Regions from separate parts of the Devosia sp. T2-14 genome, predicted to be linked through region 1. Evidence: predicted binding sites of a transcription regulator. Region 1 holds the regulator's gene; each other region holds the start of a gene.
The links. Region 1 encodes LexA, which represses DNA repair genes until DNA is damaged. Its sites were predicted from a motif close to TGTTCNNNNTGTGTTCNG; they were not measured.
Positions count from the first base shown of each region.

Region 2: ACZ5WT_RS04030 (helicase-related protein) is a predicted target of LexA. The motif match lies at 1,651-1,668, and genes of this name have one in related genera.
Region 3: ACZ5WT_RS09050 (DNA recombination protein RmuC) is a predicted target of LexA. The motif match lies at 1,444-1,461, and genes of this name have one in related genera.

Region 1 covers NZ_AP027921.1:3,349,679-3,352,956, forward strand. Annotated here, with positions in the region: gene moaC (cyclic pyranopterin monophosphate synthase MoaC) at 1-130, shown strand, start outside; gene ACZ5WT_RS16455 (molybdopterin molybdotransferase MoeA) at 127-1,329, shown strand; gene lexA (transcriptional repressor LexA) at 1,443-2,156, shown strand; gene ACZ5WT_RS16465 (cold-shock protein) at 2,769-2,981, shown strand; gene ACZ5WT_RS16470 (IlvD/Edd family dehydratase) at 3,171-3,278, opposite strand, start outside.
Region 2 covers NZ_AP027921.1:834,364-837,641, reverse strand. Annotated here, with positions in the region: gene ACZ5WT_RS04035 (DUF3108 domain-containing protein) at 121-903, shown strand; gene ACZ5WT_RS04030 (helicase-related protein) at 1,771-3,278, shown strand, end outside.
Region 3 covers NZ_AP027921.1:1,833,755-1,837,032, forward strand. Annotated here, with positions in the region: gene ACZ5WT_RS09050 (DNA recombination protein RmuC) at 1-1,419, opposite strand; gene def (peptide deformylase) at 1,541-2,056, shown strand; gene fmt (methionyl-tRNA formyltransferase) at 2,182-3,102, shown strand; gene truA (tRNA pseudouridine(38-40) synthase TruA) at 3,102-3,278, shown strand, end outside.

The DNA.
Region 1 (3,278 bases):
GCTGGCGGCATCCACATCGGCGCTGACGCTCTTTGATATGGCCAAGGCGATCGACCGGGCCATGACCGTGACCGACATCTGCGTGCTGGAGAAATCCGGCGGCAAATCAGGCGATTTCACCCGGACATGAGCCTGCTTCCTGTCGACGACGCCATTGCCGCCATCCTCAAACGCGTGCCCGCGCCGCAGGGCGAAACCGTGCCGCTGCAGGAGGCAGCCGGCCGGGTGCTGTTCGCCCCGATCATTGCCACGCACGACCAGCCCCCGTTCAACGCAAGCGCCATGGACGGCTACGCCCTCCGCGCCGCCGATATCGTGGACGGCCACAACCTGTCTGTTATCGGCACCTCGCAGGCCGGAGCGGGCTTTGCGGGGACTGTGGGCCCGGGCGAGGCCGTGCGTATCTTCACCGGCGCGCCGGTGCCCGAGGGCGCAGACACCGTCATCATGCAGGAAGAGGCCGTCGTGAACGGCTCCATGGTCCGCTTCACCGTCCCTGCCCGCCGCGGCCACAGTGTGCGTCCGCGCGGCAACGACTTTGCCACCGGTCAGCCTCTGGTGGCACCCGGCGCACGCCTCGGCCCCATGCACCTCGCCGTCGCCGCAGCGGCCAATATGGGTGAACTGAGCGTCGCGAAACGTCCACGCATCGCCCTGCTGGCGACTGGCGATGAGCTAGTTCTGCCCGGCGCCGAGCTTGGTCCCGACCAGATCGTGGCCTCCAACAGCTTTGGGCTGGCGCCCCTGCTGGCGCCCTACGCCGAAACGGTTTCTGACCATGGCATCGCCCGCGACGACCGCTCGGCGCTACGAAGCAAGCTCGTCGAGATCTTCGCCGGCGAACCCGACATTCTGGTCACCACAGGCGGCGCCAGCGTCGGGGACCACGATATCGTGCAGGAAATCCTGCTCGAACTGGGCGTTACCCTCGACTTCTGGCGCATCAACATGCGCCCCGGAAAACCGCTGATGTTCGGCATGCGCGGCAAGACGCTGATCTTCGGACTGCCCGGCAACCCGGTCTCGGCTATGGTGACGGCGCTGGTGTTCATCCGCCCGGCCCTGCGAAAGTGGCTCGGTTATGCCGAACCGACGCGCTGGCACCTGCCCCTGGCGTCTGCCACGCCACCGAATACTGCGCGGCGCCACTTCATGCGCGCCCGCCTCGTTCACACGACGACGGGCCCGGTGCTGGAGCCCATCAGCCAGACCGACAGCGGCCACACGTCCTCGCTCGCCGCGGCCGACATGCTAATCATCCAGCCTGAGAACGATCCCGGCCAGCCCGCCGGCACCATCGTTGAGGCCATGCCGATCGACGACTTCTGACGCCCAGCTCGAAGTCGCAGCGCGAATACTTCATTTTCGTGGGATATTGCGGAACATAACTGGAACACGTATAGTCGTTCTGTCTATGTTCCGATTCTCTCATCGAGGGGCCCATGCTCACGCGCAAACAACACGAGCTGCTGATGTTCATCCATGAAAGGATGAAAGAAAGCGGGATTCCGCCGTCCTTCGATGAAATGAAAGACGCGCTCGATCTTGCGTCGAAATCGGGCATCCACCGGTTGATCACAGCGCTGGAAGAGCGCGGCTTCATCCGCCGCCTGCCCAACAGGGCGCGCGCGCTTGAAGTGGTCAAGCTGCCCGACTCCATGAACCCCTCGCTCGGAGGCCGCCGCGCCCGGTTCGAGCCATCGGTCATCGAAGGGAACCTGGGCAAGGTCGCGACGCCCCCCTCGCGCGTCACCGCCGCCGAAGATTATGCCCGGCCGGTGTCGATCCCGGTCATGGGCCGCATCGCTGCCGGTACGCCCATTGAAGCCATTCAGAACCACTCCCACACCATCATGGTTCCACCCGAAATGCTGGGTGCAGGCGAGCACTATGCACTCGAAGTGCGTGGCGACTCGATGATCGAGGCCGGGATCTTTGACGGTGACACCGTGCTCATCAAGAAGCAGGACGCAGCCAGCACCGGCGAGATTATCGTTGCTCTTGTAGACGATGAAGAAGCCACCCTTAAGCGCCTGCGCCGCAAGGGTAATACTGTGGCACTTGAAGCCGCAAACCCGGCCTACGAAACCCGGATCTTCCCGCCCGACCGCGTCAAGGTGCAGGGCCGTCTCGTCGGCCTGCTGCGCAAATACTGAGCCGCTTTTGATCTCGCGGTTGAGCTGCTGCTCGTCCGCCACCTCTTTCAGCTGGTAATGCCGTGAAGCCTCGACCGTTTTAGGACGGAACGAGGCTTTGGCGTTTCCTCCGCATGGCTGATCAGTTACCCGGGCCGTCGAGTGGCTCTGGCTGGGCAAGAGGCCATGCTCGGTCACTGAAATGACACCACCGCGAAACTGCGATCGCCAATCCAGCCAGAATTAGGCGTTCGCTTGAAGCACTCGCGGCCGTCCACCGGCGGTGGTCTACGGCGCTCAACCTTCAGGCAGCGTTGTTTGGGGTCGCTTCGGCGATTTCAACTGTGTCCACTACCGTTTCGTGGGTTCTCGCCGCAGACCAGCGCGAAACAATCACATCGCCGAATTTACTTGCGCCAGCAATTTGTTCTCCTGCCCAGGTCTGCGCGAGACCTTGCGGTCGACGGCGTTCCGTGCAATAAAGCGGCATACGTTTTCAGCCTAAGTCGGCTGCTGATGCCGGTACGCCGGACCTTGGCTTCCTTCTCTATCATGCGAACGTTACCTCTCATTGGCATGTTGCCACCGAGAAACTGGCTCGTTCGCTGATGCTACGAGCAAAAGGAAACTACTATGGCCCTGATCACCGGCACCGTTAAGTTCTTCAACACCACCAAGGGCTTCGGCTTCATCTCGCCCGAAAACGGCGGCAAGGATGCCTTCGTCCACATCTCCGCCGTTCAGCGTTCGGGCCTCCAGGGCCTCTACGAGAACGACAAGGTGACCTACGAGCTCGAGACCGGCCGTGACGGCAAGGAATCGGCAACCAACCTGACCCTGCTCTAGTAGCATCAGGCTGTATGCAGCGAGCGCGCTTCGGTGCTGCTCGCGAGAGACCACCGTGCTTCTGGCGCGGTGGTTTTTTTTGTTTTGGCGTGTCGCTCGCGTTGTTCCCGCGAAGCGGCGACGCCGCACAAACAAAAAGGCCCGCACGTAAGCGGGCCTCTGTTATGCGGGAACTAAGCTGCCAGGCGACTAGTGGTTGTCGCGCGGAAGACCTTCTGTCTGGGCGATGCGCTGGTACTTCTCGGCGGGCCGCAGGATCGCGCCCTCGCCGAGCTGGGTGACGAGCCCGCGCTGGAT
Region 2 (3,278 bases), 1.3 Mb from region 1:
GTGCTCCCGTCAACCCGAAGCGGTCTCAAAGGGCCGCGAGCGCCTTGCATGGGCCATATCGGGCAGGCAGTTTTGCCTGATCACCTGATTCGTTCCGCCCTTCGCAGAGACCTTACGCCCTTGAACCCGTTCCGCCTTGCCCCGCTGGCCGCGCTGGCCCTGTTTATCAGCCATCCGGCGACCGCAGCCGAGGTCGATGCGACGGCCAGCTATGTGATGACCCTGGGTGGCATCAATATTGCCGCCATGAAGGTCGACCTCAAGGACGACGGCAGCCGGTATAGCCTGGATCTGTCGGCCAATGTGGCGGGGCTGGGCACGTTCGTTGCCAGCGGCACTGCCAAGGCCAGTTCCAGCGGCCGCTCTTCGGGCGATGGTCTGGCCGCCCAGAAATTCGATCTTCAGACCAAGGCCAATGGCGAAACCTTCTCGGTCGACGTCACGTTTGCCGGGCGCGATGTGTCCGCCTTCAAGGTCGAGCCGCCTATTCTCGACAATTATGATCGCGTCCCGCTGGAGCGCCGTCACCTGACCGGGGTGGGCGATTTCCTCTCGGCCTTCGTGCTCAAGGGCAAGGCGCTCGACAAGAACCTCTGCCAGCGCAAGGCCAATATCTTTACCGGGGTCGAGCGCTTCAACATCGCCATGACCTATGCCGGCGAAGACAAGGCAACCTCGCCGCGAACCGGCTATCAGGGGCCGGTCGTGCTCTGCACCGTCAACTACGATCCAATCTCGGGCCATTTTGCGAGTTCGGAGATCACCACCTACCTCGCCGAGAGTGAGCGCATCATCGTCTGGTACGCGCCACTGGGCGAAACCGGTTACTACATCCCCTATCGCGTGCTGCTGGGCACCAATATGGGCGATCTGTCGATGATCCTGACCGGCCTCAAATCCTGATCGCGCCGTCCCGCTTCGGGACGGTCAACGGGTTTTTCGTTAGGATAGGCTTTCCAAGGCCCCGCGCCGCCTGTGCCGGGGCCTTAATTGTGTCTGGGTGTTCGCGCTTTTGTGCGCAACGCTCTGGTCACACTTCCCACAAACCCGCCGGAATTAACCGCGCGATAACCAAGCTGAACGGGTTTCGGCCGCGGGCGCGTGCGTTCGGCTATCACGGCGCAGCGCTTGTGGCTCCCAGCGCAGGGCCGCCACCATCTATCGTGGTGAACAAAGCGGCATTGGGCGAAATGCCCCGATTCTGCCCCTGTTCGTTCCGGGTTTGGGCTGTGTATGAACTCCTTGGCGGCATTTGAGCTAAATTTGTGCCAATCTGAGACGTTGCCGTTCTGATCTCGTTGGGAGCACCGTCCGGGCCTGGTCCCCACGGCCGGCCGGCTGATGCTGTGTCCCAGTTTGGGGCGGTCAATCGGTGATTTCGTCAATTTGTGCGCTGCAGCCCCAGGCATGCCGGGCCATTGCGAATAAATCTGCAAAAAACACCATGGGGCCAGCCCTTTACCTTCCGTTGAGGATTGGCGCTTTCCATCGAAAATTAACCCGTCATTAGCGATGTTGAAGGGCCGGAGGCTGTTTTGGCCAGTTGCGACGGGCCGGGTGTGCTCTCTGGTGGCATGGCCATGCCGCACCCACCATCCCTAGCCGTGAACGAATCCAGATTCAGCGATTCACACCGATTCGGTTCCGTTTCGTTCTCTTTGTGTTCTGCGCGTTAAGCTCGGTGACAAAACCGTGGCAATCCTCGTCCTTTCTTGGGACAATGCGCGCCACCTCTCGCATCGCCGGTTTCGACGTCCTACATTGCGCCAAATGACTTTCGCGCCCCCCCAATCGGTCAAGGCGATCCTTGGCCCCACCAATACCGGCAAGACCTACTTTGCCATCGAGCGCATGCTGGCCCATCCCACGGGGATGATTGGCCTGCCGCTGCGTCTGCTGGCGCGGGAGGTCTATCAGCGCTGCGTCGAGCGGGTCGGCGTGCAGGCGGTAGCCCTGGTGACCGGCGAGGAGCGCATTGTTCCGCCCAAGCCGCGCTATTGGGTGTGTACGGTGGAAGCAATGCCCACCGATATCCGTGTCGATTGCGTCGCCATCGACGAAATCCAGACGGCGATCGATTTCGACCGCGGCCATGTGTTCACCGATCGCATCCTCAATGCGCGGGGCAGCAGCGAGACCCTGCTACTGGGGGCCGCCACCATGGCTCCGGTGATCCGGAAGCTCCTGCCCCATACCGATATCGTCGACCGGCCGCGCTTCTCCCAGCTGACCTATTCCGGGTCCAAGAAGATTTCGCGCCAGCCGCCGCGCTCGGCCATCGTCGCCTTCTCGGCGCGGCAGGTCTACGCGATCGCCGAACTGATCCGCCGCGAACGGGGCGGGGCGGCCGTGGTGATGGGCGCGCTGTCGCCGCGCACCCGCAATGCCCAGGTCGATCTCTACCAGAATGGCGATGTCGATTTCCTGGTCGCCACCGACGCCATCGGAATGGGTCTGAACCTCGATATCCATCACGTGGCCTTCGCCGATGACAGCAAGTTCGATGGCCATACCAGTCGTCCGCTGACGCCGGCCGAGCTGGGCCAGATCGCCGGCCGGGCCGGCCGGCATGCCCACAATGGCACCTTTGGCGTCACCGGCGGCACCGAGGGATTCGATGAAGAAATGGTCGTTGCGCTCGAAACGCACGACTTCGAGCCGCTGAAAGTGCTGCAATGGCGCAACAATCAGCTGGATTTCTCTTCCATCAATGCCTTGCGCAACAGCCTTGAAGTGGCCCCCGAGCACCGCAGTCTCACCCGGGTCCCGATAGCGACTGACCAGCATGCCCTGGAGTTCGTGGCGCGCAATGAAGCGGGGGCCCTGGCACGGGGGCTTGATGGCGCGCGCCTGCTCTGGGAGTGCTGCCAAATCCCGGATTACCAAGGAATTTCGCCTGCCAATCACGGCGAAATCGTCACGCGGATTTACTCGGACTTAGTCAAGCGGGGCAAGGTCAACGAGGACTGGATTGCCGAGCAGGTTCGCTTTTGCGACAATGCGAGCGGCGATATTGACACTTTGAGCAACCGGATCAAGCAGATCCGGACTTGGACCTTTGTCGCGAACCGCAAAAACTGGCTTGCAGACCCTTCACATTGGCGCGAAAAGACCCGAGACATTGAAGACCGCCTGAGCGACGCTTTGCATGAGCGTCTCACACAGCGGTTCGTCGACCGGCGCACCAGTGTGCTGCTTCGTCACCTGAAAGACAAACGTATGGCATCTCCCGAGATCAATGAGCGCGGCGAAGTACGGCTGGAAGGCCACCTCATCGG
Region 3 (3,278 bases), 1.5 Mb from region 1:
TTAGGCCAGGTCGCCCGGCTCATCCTTGCCGACAATGCGCAGGGTCGGGCCGTCCTCGACGCCACCATCCCAGCCCGAGGGCAGGGCCTTGTTGGTCTTGGCGCCCAGTTCCCGCAGCATTTCCACCTGCCGCACCACGTTGCCGCGGCCGGTCGAGAGCTGCCCCTTGGCGTCCTCGAAGCTCTGCCGGGCCTTGTCGAGATGCCCGTCCAGTTTGTCCATGGTCGAGAGGAACCCCGCGACCTTCTCGTAGAGCGCGCCGGCACGTTCGGCGATTTCATCGGCATTGCGATGGCGCTTCTCGATGTCCCACACATTGCGCACGGTGCGCAGCACGGTCATCAGCGTGGTTGGGGTGGTCAGCATCACGCCCTGGCTCATGCCATATTCCACCAGCTTGGCATCGGCCTGTATGGCGGTGGCCAATGCTGACTCAATGGGCACAAACATCATCACATAGTCGAGGCTGCTGCGGGCGTGGCGCTGATAGCTCTTCTCGCCCAGCGTACGGATATGGCTGCGCACAGAGACCAGGTGGGCGGCCAGATGCTGCTCGCGCGTCTCGTCCTCGCAATTGGTATAGGCCTCGAAGGCCGTCAGCGAGACCTTGGAGTCGATGACCAGCCGGTCGTCATTGGGCATCAGCACTTCGACGTCCGTGCGCAGCCGCGCGCCATTCTCGCCCGAATGGCTCTGCTGGGTCACATATTGCTCGCCCTCGCGCAGGCCTGAATTCTCGAGAATGGTCGAGAGGATCATTTCGCCCCAGGCGCCCTGCGTCTGCGAATTGCCCTTGAGAGCGCGCGTCAGGTTATTGGCCTCGGTGGTGATCTGCACATTGCTTTCCAGCAGCGCGCGGATCTGTTCGCCCATCGTCGCCCGATCCTTGATCAGGCCGGTATGGAACTCGCCGATCTTGTCCTGCAGCGGCTTGAGCAGCACGTCGACCTGCTCACGGTTCTGCCGGGTAAAGGTCTCGCTCTGGTTCTTCAGCACATCCCCGGCGATGGATTTGAACTCGTCGGTCATCTGCTGGCGCGCTTCGAGAAACCGCGCCAGGTTGGCTTCGGACTGCCGGGTCTGTTCGGACATGCGCGCCCGCAGCGCCGAGAGTTCCGCATAAAGGTCGCTGCTCTTGCCGCGCTCGCTTTCGAGCAGATCATCGCCGCGCTCACGCACCTGGCGAACCTGCCCCTCGAGATCGCGGATGCGGTTGTCCCGCTCGCTGATCTGGCTCTCGAAATTGCTGCGCAGCTGCTCGGCCGCCTGCTGGGCGGCGGCTTCGGCGCGTCCGGCGCTGGCCCGCATTGCCCCGATCAGCAGTCCAACCACCACCAGGGCCGCCACGATGGCGCCGCCGACTAGGGCCTGCTGCTGGGTGACCGGCCAATCGCCGAGCGTGAAGAGAAGAGTGTCCATCCCTGGTTCTTACGCCGATTCGGGTGTTCGTGAAATGTTCCGTGAGTTGGGCGGCAAGAGTTGACCGCACGCGCGGAAATACCATATCGAGAGGCAAATCCCTTTCCGCCGGAACTTTGCCATGGCCGTTCGCCCCATTCTTGTTATTCCAGATGCGCGCCTGCGTGCCGTTGCCGATCCGATCATCGAGATCGATGACGAGATCAAGACCCTGGCCAATGACATGCTCGAAACCATGTATGATGCGCCGGGTATCGGCTTGGCCGCGCCGCAGATAGGCGTGATGAAGCGCATCGTCGTTATCGATGTGGCACCCGAGGAAGGTCCCGCCGACCCGATGGTCCTCATCAATCCTGAGATCATCCATTTCGGCGAGCAGATGCAGGTCACCGAGGAAGGGTGCCTCTCCATCCCCGAGCTTTATTACGAGGTCGAACGCCCTAATGACGTCACGGTGAAATACACCGATCTCGAGGGCAACGAAGTCGTGCGCGAAGCTGAGGGCAAGCTGGCCGTCTGCATCCAGCATGAACTCGATCACCTCGATGGCGTGCTCTATATCGACTATCTCAGCCGCTTGAAGCGCGATCGGGTCATCAAGAAGTTCGACAAGGCCGCCAAGCGCGCCGCCGGCTAGTCCCTCCCTTCGCGACGTCCAACACACAGCGTCATTCCCGCCCTCGTGGGGATGACGCTGTAGACCATCAGTAGCCCTCATGGTGAGCCTGTCGAACCACGAGGGCGTGCCCAGGAGTTTGCTACATGCGCGTCATCTTCATGGGCACGCCGGACTTTTCCGTCCCCACGCTGACCGAGATCGTTTCGTCCGGCCACGAGGTGGTTGCCGTCTATACCCGTGCGCCCAAGCCCGCGGGGCGTGGCCAGGAAGAGCGCAAGTCGCCGGTGCATCTGGCCGCTGAAGGCTTTGGCATTCCGGTCTTCACGCCCAAGTCGCTCAAGGGCGAGGCCGAGCAGATCGTTTTTGCCAGTCACGAGGCAGATGTCGCCGTGGTCGTGGCCTATGGCCTGCTGCTGCCCAAGCCGGTGCTCGACGCGCCAGAGTTTGGCTGCCTTAACCTGCATGGTTCGCTCCTGCCACGCTGGCGGGGCGCCGCGCCGATCCAGCGCGCCATCATGGCCGGCGACCGCCAGACCGGTGTCATGGTCATGCAGATGGATGAGGGCCTCGATACCGGCGCCGTCGCCGTCGGCGAGATCATTCCCATCGGGGCGGACATGACCGCGGGCGAGTTGCATGACGACATGATGCGCGTCGGCGCCGACTTGATGGGCCGGGCCCTGGCGGCGCTCGAGCGCGGCAGCCTCGATTTTACGCCGCAGCCCGAAGAGGGCGCTATCTACGCCAAGAAGATCGAAAAGGCCGAAGCGCGTATCGATTGGTCGCGCCCCGCCGATGAGGTTCACAACCACATTCGCGGCCTCTCGCCATTTCCCGGCGCCTGGTTCGAGCTTGAGCTCGCTGGCAAGCCGGTGCGCATCAAGGCGCTGCGATCGACCATCGGCTTGGGCTCGGGCGCGCCGGGCACCCTGCTCGACAATCTCACCATTGCATGCGGCACCGGCGCCGTGCGCCTCACCCAGGTGCAGCGCGAAGGCAAGGGCGCCATGGACGCCGCCACGTTCCTGCGCGGCGCAGCGACCCTTCCGGCAATGGTGGGCTGATGCCCCGCTATAAGCTCACCATCGAATATGACGGCACTCCGTTCTCCGGCTGGCAGCGTCAGCCGGATCGCCCCAGCGTGCAGCAGGCGCTCGAAGAAGCCATCCTCGCCATGTCGGGCGAAACCATCACTACCCAGGCGGCCGGGCGCACCGATGCGGGCGTGCATGCTCTGGGG